3 regions of the Methylobacillus pratensis genome follow, and region 1 is predicted to be linked to each of the others. Evidence: predicted binding sites of a transcription regulator. Region 1 holds the regulator's gene; each other region holds the start of a gene.
The links. The regulator sigma-54, encoded in region 1, starts transcription at its own class of promoters, with help from an activator protein. The targets are predictions, from matches to a motif close to TGGCACNNTTCCTGCT.
Positions count from the first base shown of each region.

Region 2: ACW4YW_RS00040 (class II aldolase/adducin family protein) is a predicted target of sigma-54. The motif match lies at 2,031-2,046, and genes of this name have one in related genera.
Region 3: ACW4YW_RS11955 (LLM class flavin-dependent oxidoreductase) is a predicted target of sigma-54. The motif match lies at 1,369-1,384, and genes of this name have one in related genera.

Region 1 is NZ_JBSUSR010000003.1:111,056-114,333, forward strand. It holds gene lptA (lipopolysaccharide transport periplasmic protein LptA) at 1-188, shown strand, start outside; gene lptB (LPS export ABC transporter ATP-binding protein) at 277-999, shown strand; gene ACW4YW_RS07920 (RNA polymerase factor sigma-54) at 1,019-2,485, shown strand; gene hpf (ribosome hibernation-promoting factor, HPF/YfiA family) at 2,516-2,842, shown strand; gene hprK (HPr(Ser) kinase/phosphatase) at 2,952-3,278, shown strand, end outside.
Region 2 is NZ_JBSUSR010000001.1:4,522-7,799, reverse strand. It holds gene ACW4YW_RS00045 (ABC transporter substrate-binding protein) at 166-1,224, opposite strand; gene ACW4YW_RS00040 (class II aldolase/adducin family protein) at 1,239-1,967, opposite strand; gene ACW4YW_RS00035 (sigma-54 interaction domain-containing protein) at 2,322-3,278, shown strand, end outside.
Region 3 is NZ_JBSUSR010000005.1:227,100-230,377, reverse strand. It holds gene ACW4YW_RS11960 (PEP-CTERM sorting domain-containing protein) at 1-190, shown strand, start outside; gene ACW4YW_RS11955 (LLM class flavin-dependent oxidoreductase) at 234-1,232, opposite strand; gene ACW4YW_RS11950 (protein adenylyltransferase SelO) at 1,527-3,083, shown strand; gene ACW4YW_RS11945 (mechanosensitive ion channel) at 3,142-3,278, opposite strand, start outside.

The DNA of each region.
Region 1 (3,278 bases):
TGTTTACCAAGGCATGGGTCAAACGCGGCGAGGATATCGTGCATGGCGACTACATCATGTATGACGCCAATGCCGAGTATGCGGAAGTCATCAGCGGCGGCTCGCAAGCGGCGACACCTGCAACACCCACTGGCCGAGTGCGGGCCATTATCCAGCCCAAGAAGAAACCCGCGGCAGAAACTCCCTGAGCTTGACGGCTATTTGGAGGGCCTTTGTCTGTATGCGGGCCGAAGGCAACCGCGCTTTATAGAGACGGCATCGATAGATATTGCATAAATGAGTGAATTAATCGTAGAAAGCTTACGCAAGAAATACAAGTCGCGCACCGTGGTGCAGGATATTTCCCTGCAGCTCAACAGCGGCGAGGTGGTCGGGTTGCTCGGGCCGAACGGCGCGGGCAAGACTACCAGTTTCTACATGATGGTGGGCCTGGTGCCCCTAGATGGCGGACGCATATTGCTGGATGGCAAGGATCTGAGCCGGATGCCCATACACCAGCGCGCGCGCATGGGCCTGGCCTACCTGCCGCAGGAGCCGTCGATCTTCCGCAAGATGACCGTGACGGAAAACATCCAGGCCATCCTCGAATTGCAGAACATGACGGCCGAGCAGCAGAAGGAACAGCTTGAATCCCTGCTGCAGGAGCTCCATATCACCCATATACGCAACAGCATGGCGGTGAGCCTGTCCGGTGGCGAGCGACGCCGGGTGGAAATCGCCCGATGTTTGGCGACCAATCCCAGTTTCATCCTACTGGATGAGCCGTTTGCCGGGATCGACCCGATTGCCGTGCTGGACATTCAGAAGATCGTGCGTTTTCTGACCGAGCGCAATATCGGGGTACTGATCACGGATCATAATGTCCGTGAAACATTGGGCATATGCGATCGCGCCTACATCGTGAATGAAGGCCGCGTATTCGCATCGGGGAAGCCCAGCGAGATCATACATAACGAAAGTGTAAGAGAAGTTTACTTGGGCAAGGATTTCCGCCTGTAGTCAACGCAGAATTAGAGAGATGAAACAAAGTCTACAGCTAAAATTTTCCCAGAACCTGGCATTGACGCCGCAGTTGCAACAGTCGATCAAGCTGTTGCAGCTGTCTTCGCAGGAACTCAACCAGGAGCTGGAGTCGCTGTTGCAGGCCAACCCCTTGCTGGAGCGCATAGACGGCCCGGACGGTGCTGCCGAGATGTCCGAAAGCTACAGTCCCGCTCCGGATGCCGCGGTCGCCGCTCCTGCCAGCGAGGCGCCTGCGCCAGCCAGCGAGGAGTTGCCGCGCGTTGACGAATTCGGCGGCGGGGACGATTACTTCGAATCTTTCCAGGGCAGCAACCGCTGGGAAGAGGGCGGCGCCAACAATGACGACGACAACGACTTCAGTTTCCAGGAAGCGGTCAACCTCACCTTGCGCGAGCACCTGCTGAGCCAGATCAAGCTGCTACCGCTGTCAGAACGCGACCAGACCCTGGCGATGGTGCTGGTGGACGCCATCAATGACGACGGCTATCTCGAGCAGTCGCTGGAAGAGCTGGCCGAGCTTCTGCCGGAAGAGCTCGAAATCGACCTGCTCGAGTTGGAAACCGCGCTCAAGCATATCCAGAACCTCGATCCGCCCGGCATCGGCGCCCGTAACCTGGCCGAGTGCCTGGCATTGCAGTTGCGCGCCCTGCCGGCAGATACGCCCTCCGTGGACCTGGCGATCAAGGTTGCCGAGCAACATCTGCCTTTGCTGGCGAGCCGCGATTACACGCGCCTGCGCAAACTGCTGCATTGCGACGACGATGTCCTGAAAACGGTGCAGCAGCTGGTGACCCAACTCAACCCACGCCCAGGCGGCGAGTTCAGCCATATCACCTCGGACCACTACATCCAGCACGAAATCGTGGTGAAAAAGGTGAAGGGCATCTGGATCGCCAGCCTCAATGACGAAGTGGTGCCCAAGCTGCGCATCAATCAGCTTTATGCCGGCATCCTGAAACGTAATCGCGATAGCTCCAGTCAATACCTTATGAGCCAGATGCAGGAAGCGAAATGGATGATCAAGAACATCCAGCAGCGTTTCTCCACCATCCTGCGCGTGTCGCAGGCGATTGTGGATAGGCAGCGCAACTTCTTCGAACACGGCGAGGTAGCCATGCGCCCGCTGGTGCTGCGCGAGATTGCAGACGAGTTGGGCCTGCATGAATCCACCGTGTCGCGCGTGACGACGAGGAAGTACATGCTCACACCGCGCGGCGTGTACGAGTTGAAGTATTTCTTCGGCAGCCATGTGGCGACGGAGTCGGGAGGGGCGTGCTCCGCCACGGCGATCCGCGCGTTGATCAAGCAGATGGTGAGCGAGGAAAACCCGAAGAAGCCGCTGTCTGACAACCAGATTACCGACATCCTTGGCAAACAAGGCATAGTTGTTGCAAGAAGAACCATAGCGAAATACCGCGAGTCTCTACAGATACCCGCGGCCAACCAGCGCAAGTCGCTTTGATTTGCGCGTTTTTCAAGTAAGGAGAGCGTTATGAATTTGCACCTGACCGGACATCACCTCGACGTTACCCCAGCCCTGCGCGAATATGTGCAGTCCAAGCTGGCACGACTCAGCAATCACTTTGACCATGTGATTGACCTCAAGGTCACGCTGAGCGTGGAGAAACTGGTGCAAAAGGCGGAAGCCACCCTGCATGTGCCGGGCAACGACCTGCACGCGGAATGCGGGGCGGAAAGCATGTACAGCGCGATTGACTCGCTGGCTGACAAGCTCGACCGCCAGGTAGTGAAACATAAGGAAAAAGTCAGCAACCACAACCAGGCATCCGGAGGTTTGAAGCACCAGGTGGTCGAGTAATCTTTTAGCGAAATGCTGCAAAAGAGTGCCAAGTCCGGTTTTCATGCATGGATTTGGCGCTCTTGCAGCAAATCCTTCCGCTTATTCATTCCCAAGGTATTAAGCACACATGGCTGAAATCAGTGTTACCCAGCTTTACAAGGATACGCGCCGCAAGCTCAAGCTGAAATGGGTAGCAGGGTTAGCCGGCGGCGATAACCCCCTGACCAGTGAAACCGTGACCAAGCCATCCCTGGCGCTGGTTGGTCACCTGAATTTTGTGCATCCCAACCGCGTGCAGGTGCTGGGTTGCGCAGAAATGGATTATTTACGCAGTCTCAAGGCGCGCGAGTTGTTCCAGGCCATCAAGAACCTGTTTTCCGCCGACTTGGCGGCGATCATTGTTGCAAATGGCGAAGAAGCGCCGGATGAACTGGTGGCCGCCTCCGACGAGTTC
Region 2 (3,278 bases), on a different contig from region 1:
GGCGAGGCAATGAGCATCACCTGCGGCCTGCGCCTTGATCAGCCGCGTTTTGATGCTATGCGCACCCTATGAAAAGACATGGAACAGGCTCTCAGGAGACAGTCTTGAAAATCATTACTGTTGCTCACAACCTTGTTACTCAAAATTAATGATGTCGTGCCAAGATCAGGCGACCTTTGCTTCTAACTGCTTCTTGGCTTCCTGCAACGGACGTTGATCTACCCATGCGTCAAAATCGAAATCGCGGTCTAGCAGGCCATGAATCCACATGAAACTCTTCTGTTTGCGGAATAGCTCGAGACGATCGGGTGACAATGTCGGCTCAAGATGCAGGTGGAAATCGTTGCGGTATGCCGTCGCCACGCTCTCGGCGCCGGCAAAGGTCTCGTCCTGCAGAATGCTGCGCACGCCTTCCAGGTTGTGCTTGGCCCAATCAGCCGCACGCAGCGTCTGGTAAAGGAAGCGGACCACCAGGTCGAAATGGTTCTCCAGCAAATCCTCATGCACCGTGATGGGCCGCGGCGTGCCATTGTTCACCCGCACGCTCTTGTCGGGATAGCTGTCGAGGTCAATCCCGACCACAAGCCCTAAGCGCTTGGCTGCCTCGACGGCGGAAGCGCCCTTGACGTAGACCGCATCGACATTCCCTGCAACCAGTTCGTCCAGCCCTGCCCACAGACTCCCCACCACCTCCCGGCTGCGCCTGCCATCTCCACGGCCTGCCCCGGCTGCGGCCACTTCGACGAGCTCGACGTCATCCAGCGTCAAGCCTGCGATGCCGAGCGCGCCTTTGTATCCATGCAGGCTCATGCCGCGCGCGATGCTGCTGCCGCGCACGTGGTCCTTGATCGGGTGATCGACGAAGGCAGGCAATGCCAGGCGTTTGCCTTTGAGCTGGTGCGGCTCGGTAATTCCGGAATCCGGCCTCACCAGGATCGCCTGCCACTCGTCTATCCATGTTAGCCCGATCAGGCGCGTAGGCGCATATTGCGCACGGGCGGCGATCGCCAGCAAATTGCCTCCCTCACGGATGAGGGTAGGCAACTGGTGGTCATAGTGATGCCGGTTGTACTCGCGCGGGCCGTCCTGCAGAGTGGAGACTGTAATGCCATCCTTTGCAAATTCCTCATCCAGCCAGCCCAGCTTATAGGCAATGCCGGTCGCGGTCGGTACCGGACAACGGGTAAACCAGATCTGGTCTACACTATTTATTAGCTCGCTCATTGCCGACCCCTCGATTAACCCAGGTCAGTAGCTGGCAGCAGGTTCAAGCCCTTGGCCTGGTCGTAAATCTTGGCCATCCTCCATTGCTGCGCCAATACGCCAGGACCGTAATCGCGGGATCCGCCGATCGCGTCTGCCAAGGTCTGGATTTGTGCGCCTTCTTCAAGAATGAGGATGAATTCGGCGGTCTTGCGCAAACCCTGCTTGCCCCAGACGGTAGAGCCGCCATTGGCCTCCAGGATTGCCGTGTTGTGCGGATTGAGCTTGATCTGGTCCAGGATAAAATCCACTTCCTGCTGGCGGCGGTCGATATATATAGGAATTTCACGAATCAGGTTATAACGCTGCACCGGAACATAACGAATTGGCAATGTACGGTGGGTTTGCGCCCAAGCGCCGAGATACGGGGAGTGCACATGTGAAATCGTCGTGATATCCGCATGCTCCTTAAAGAGCTTGGTGTAACGGGTCGAGCCGGCTCCGCTGCCCTTGCCCAGCACCACATTGCCCTCAAAATCCACGACAACCGCATGCAATCCGCGGCCATCCCAATTGAACGGGCCGGGATCGTTCACGATGACCAGCTTCTCCTCGCCGGGCACGCGCTCGACAAAGCCTACCGTCCCGTTTGCAGTAATGGTGCCGGTGTTGCGAAACGCGGCAAACGCGATCTTGGCATCAGCCAAGACCTGTGCAGCAAAAGCTTCTAGATCGTTTTCTGTCTCAATTGCGGTTATGGTCATCATTCACCTCTGTAGTCATCATGAAAGGCAGGCGGAGCTGCCGGGCATTTTGATAACTAAAGTGGCAAAACACATGCCAAGACCAATCCATCCTATAAAATTGCACAATACCCTATGTATTTCATACACATACATCCAATATAAAAAGTATTGGACTCCAACCCATCTGTTTCAAAATCAACAGTTGTTGCAATACAAACAGTGAATGCCATTGAATAATTGCTCAGGAAACAACAACCGTTTTCCAACAGCTTTTTATTCCAAAAAAGAATATAAATATAAAAATATAGTTTTAGACCAGCTAAAGGATTATGCGTATATTGTGGGAAGTTTCTACATAGAAAGTCCTAAGCAATGCATGCTGAACTATGGAATTATGAGCGGGCATTCGAAAGCGCTGATCACGTCATCACGCACCCCAATCCCAGCTCTGTCAGCTTATCCGTGCGCGCAAGCGCGCTGGTTTTCAGCGACCCCAGGTCCCAGGGGTTATTGAACCTGATTGAAAAAATTGCCGCCAGCAACGCCACCGCCCTGATCATTGGCGAAACCGGCACTGGCAAGGAGCTGATTGCCCGTCATATCCATGCGCTAAGCAATCGGCGCGACGGCCCTTTCCAGGCCATCAATTGCGGAGCTTTTTCAGAAACCCTGGTGGAAAGCGAATTATTCGGTTACGAACGCGGCGCCTTCACAGGCGCAACCAGCGCCAAGACCGGTTGGTTTGAGTCCGCGAATGGCGGCACCCTGTTCCTTGATGAAATAGGCGACCTGCCCCAATCAACCCAGGTCAAACTATTGCGGGTGCTGCAAGAGCGCGAAGTCGTGCGCCTGGGCTCCCGTAAATCCACACCGATCGACGTCCGCCTGATAGCCGCCACCAACGTGGACTTGGAAGAAGCCGTGCGCGCCGGGCGCTTCCGCGAAGATTTGTACTACCGCATCAAGGTGGTGCCTGTCGATTTGCCACCGTTGCGCGAGCGTCCGGGCGATATCCTGCCGCTGGTCGAGCATTTCCTGAATGTCTACAAGTCGCGCCTGCACACCGACATCCCCAAGCTCGCGGCAGAAACCATTCAGCAATTGCTTCATTATCCGTGGCCGGGAAATATCCGCGAGCTCGAGAATGTCATCCACCGCGCATTATTGATTTCAACCTCAGGCACCCTCTATCCCAAAGACTTGGGCTTGCCTCCGATTGGAACAGTACCGCTGGAAAAGCAAGAAGCAAAGCCTGTATTGACAACGTACGCAGGCAACAAGCTGGGCAGCGGAACGCCTCATGCTCACTATCCTGCGCAGCCCCTTACC
Region 3 (3,278 bases), on a different contig from region 1:
CAATAGCCTGACCACCTTGAAGTTCGTCTCGATAGAACCGCAGAATGCGCCCTCGTACGGTTCTTTCCTCGATGGCGTGGTGGTCACCGCCGTGCCCGAACCCAGCACCTACGGCATGCTGGCGCTGGGCCTGGGCGTAATGGGCCTGATCAGCAGGCGCAAACGCCAGCACCAGCATCCTCTCTATTAAAAGACGCTATTCCTCAATTGGCCGGGTTGATGCCCGGCCTTTTTCATTCCGCCGCCAGCTTGTTGCGGAGAGCGGCCACCGCCCGGTACGATTTTAGCCTGACTGCGTGGTCGAACACATGGCCGGTCACCATCAGCTCGTCGGGCGCGAGGTCATGGAGCAGCTTTCTCAAGCCGGCCTCAACGGTGGCGGCGGAGCCGACCAGCGAGCAGGCCAGCATGCGTTCCACGCCGATCTTCTCGGCAGGCGTCCAGTATTGCTCGATATCGTCCACCGGCGGCGGCAATTGCCCCGGCGTGCCGCGGTGGAGGTTGGTGAAGCCTTGCTGCTGGGAACTGAACCAGTAGCGCGCCTCTTCATCGGTGTCGGCGACCAGGATATTGGCCGTGACCATGAAGTAGGGCTTGTCCAGCGAGGCGGAGGGCTGGAAATTGCGGCGGTAGGTGTCCAGCGCCTGTAACAGGAAGGTGGGCGCAAAATGCGAGGCAAAGGCGAACGGCAAGCCATGCGCAGCGGCAAACTGTGCGCCATAGAGGCTGGAGCCCAGTATCCAGATGGGGATGGCCAGGCCCGCCCCGGGCACCGCCCTGATGCCCTGGCCCGGCTGGGGCAAGGCAAAGTAGTCCTGCAGCTCGGCCACCAGCTCGGGGAAATCCTCACCATGCGCATGCAGGTTGCGCCGCAAGGCACGCGCGGTAGCCATGTCGCTGCCGGGCGCGCGGCCCAGCCCGAGGTCGATGCGCCCCGGGTAAAGCGATTCCAGCGTGCCGAATTGCTCCGCGATCGCCAGCGGGGCATGGTTGGGCAGCATGATGCCGCCGGCGCCGACGCGTATGGTCTTGGTCTGGCCGGCGACATGGCCAATGACGACGGCAGTTGCCGCGCTGGCGATGCCCGGCATGTTATGGTGCTCCGCCAGCCAGAAACGCCGGTAGCCTGACTCCTCCCCAACTTGCGCCAGTTCAATGGAGTTGCTGAAAGCCTGTGCAGGCGTGCTGCCCTGCACGATGGGGCAGAGGTCGAGGATGGAAAATGGAATCATCGCTTGCAAGTGTCATTCATCAGAATGTTGTGGAAGACAGGTGTTTGCCCTTGAGGTTCGGTTCAAGCCCGATTATGCACCGGCCTCAACAATTTCTGTGGGTAACTTTGTGGGCATGATGGGCATTGCGCTACTAAGCGGCTGTTATGCCATGCATAAATTGATCCTGCTTGTTTTTTAAGCATCTGCCAGTTTAATTTATCCTGCGAGAGAACATACAATACGGGACGCTGTCATTCTTTACATACCGTCCCTCCTTCATTGAACCTTATTGATCGGCCCCATATTTTGACCATGCTTACTTTTGATAACCGTTTCTTGCGAGAGTTGCCGGGCGATCCGGAAACCAGCAACCAGTTGCGCCAGGTGTATGGCGCCTGTTGGTCCAGGGTGATGCCGACTTCGGTGTCTGCGCCCAGGCTGCTCGCCTATTCGCCAGAAATGCTGCAAACGCTGGGGCTGGGCGAGGAAGAGATCAATTCGCCGGCATGGGTAAGCGCGCTGGGCGGCAACGGCCTGATTCCGGGCATGGAGCCCTATGCCATGTGTTACGGCGGGCACCAGTTCGGCAACTGGGCAGGACAGTTGGGTGACGGCCGGGCCATCAGCCTGGGCGAGGTGGTCAATTCCCAAGGCCAGCGTTGGGAACTGCAGCTCAAGGGCGCGGGCGTGACGCCGTATTCGCGCATGGCGGACGGGCGCGCAGTGCTGCGCTCCTCGGTGCGCGAATTCCTCTGCAGCGAGGCCATGCACCATCTCGGCATCCCCACGACGCGCGCCCTGAGCCTAGTGCAGACCGGCGACGTCGTGATCCGCGACATGTTCTACAACGGTAATCCGCAGGCGGAGAAGGGCGCGATTGTCTGCCGGGTATCGCCCTCGTTCATCCGCTTTGGCAATTTCGAGATTTTCGCCATGCGCGACGACAGGGAAACCTTGCAAACGCTGGTGGATTTCACCATTGATCGTGACTTTCCCGAGTTGAAGGATTACCCGGAAGAAGAGCGCTTTGCCGAATGGTTCGCCATCGTCTGCGTGCGCACCGCGCGCCTGATTGCGCAATGGATGCGCGTGGGCTTCGTGCACGGCGTGATGAACACCGACAATATGTCCATTCTCGGCCTGACCATCGATTACGGCCCATACGGCTGGGTGGACAACTTCGACCCGGGCTGGACTCCCAACACCACCGACGCGGCAGGCCGCCGCTATTGCTTCGGCCGCCAGCCCGACATCGCGCGCTGGAACCTGGAGCGCCTGGCGCAGGCGCTATATGCCTTGAAGCCCGAGCGCGAGATCTACGACGAAGGCCTCATGCTTTACGACCAGGCCTACAACAAGGAATGGGGCGCCGTGCTGGCCGCCAAGTTCGGCTTCAGCGCATGGCGCGACGACTATGAGCCCTTGCTCAATGAAGTGTTCGGCCTCATGACCCAGGCCGAGATCGACATGACCGAGTTTTTCCGCAGGCTGGCTTGGGTGGATTCCGCCCAGCCCGACTTGGGGGTATTGCAGAGCGCAGCCTATAGCCCTGCACTATGGGAAACGTTCAAGCCCAAGTTCGGCGACTGGCTCAAGCAATACGCACAGGCGACGCTCGCGGACGGGCGCGACCCGGCGGAGCGGCGCGAGGCCATGAACCGGGTCAATCCGCGTTACGTGCTGCGCAACTACCTTGCCCAACAGGCCATAGACCTGGCCGACACGGGCGATACCAGCATGATAGAAGAGCTGCTGGACGTGCTGCGCAAGCCTTATGACGAGCAGCAGGGCAAGGAGCGTTTTGCCGCCCTGCGGCCGGATTGGGCCAGGCACAAGGCAGGGTGTTCCATGTTGTCGTGCAGTTCATAAAAAAGCCGTCCAGCTTCGCTGAACGGCTTTCGCTCGAAGAGCCTTGCTTCACATCATCTCAATCGCGCTTGTCGTCCTGGCGGAATTTCGCCAGCCAGTGTTCCATCAGCTTGCCGGCCGCCTCGCGTCCGCCGAGGCCGAAGGATAGGGCAACTGCCACCGCAATAGCGCCTAGCGTCAGGCCGAATGCCAGGT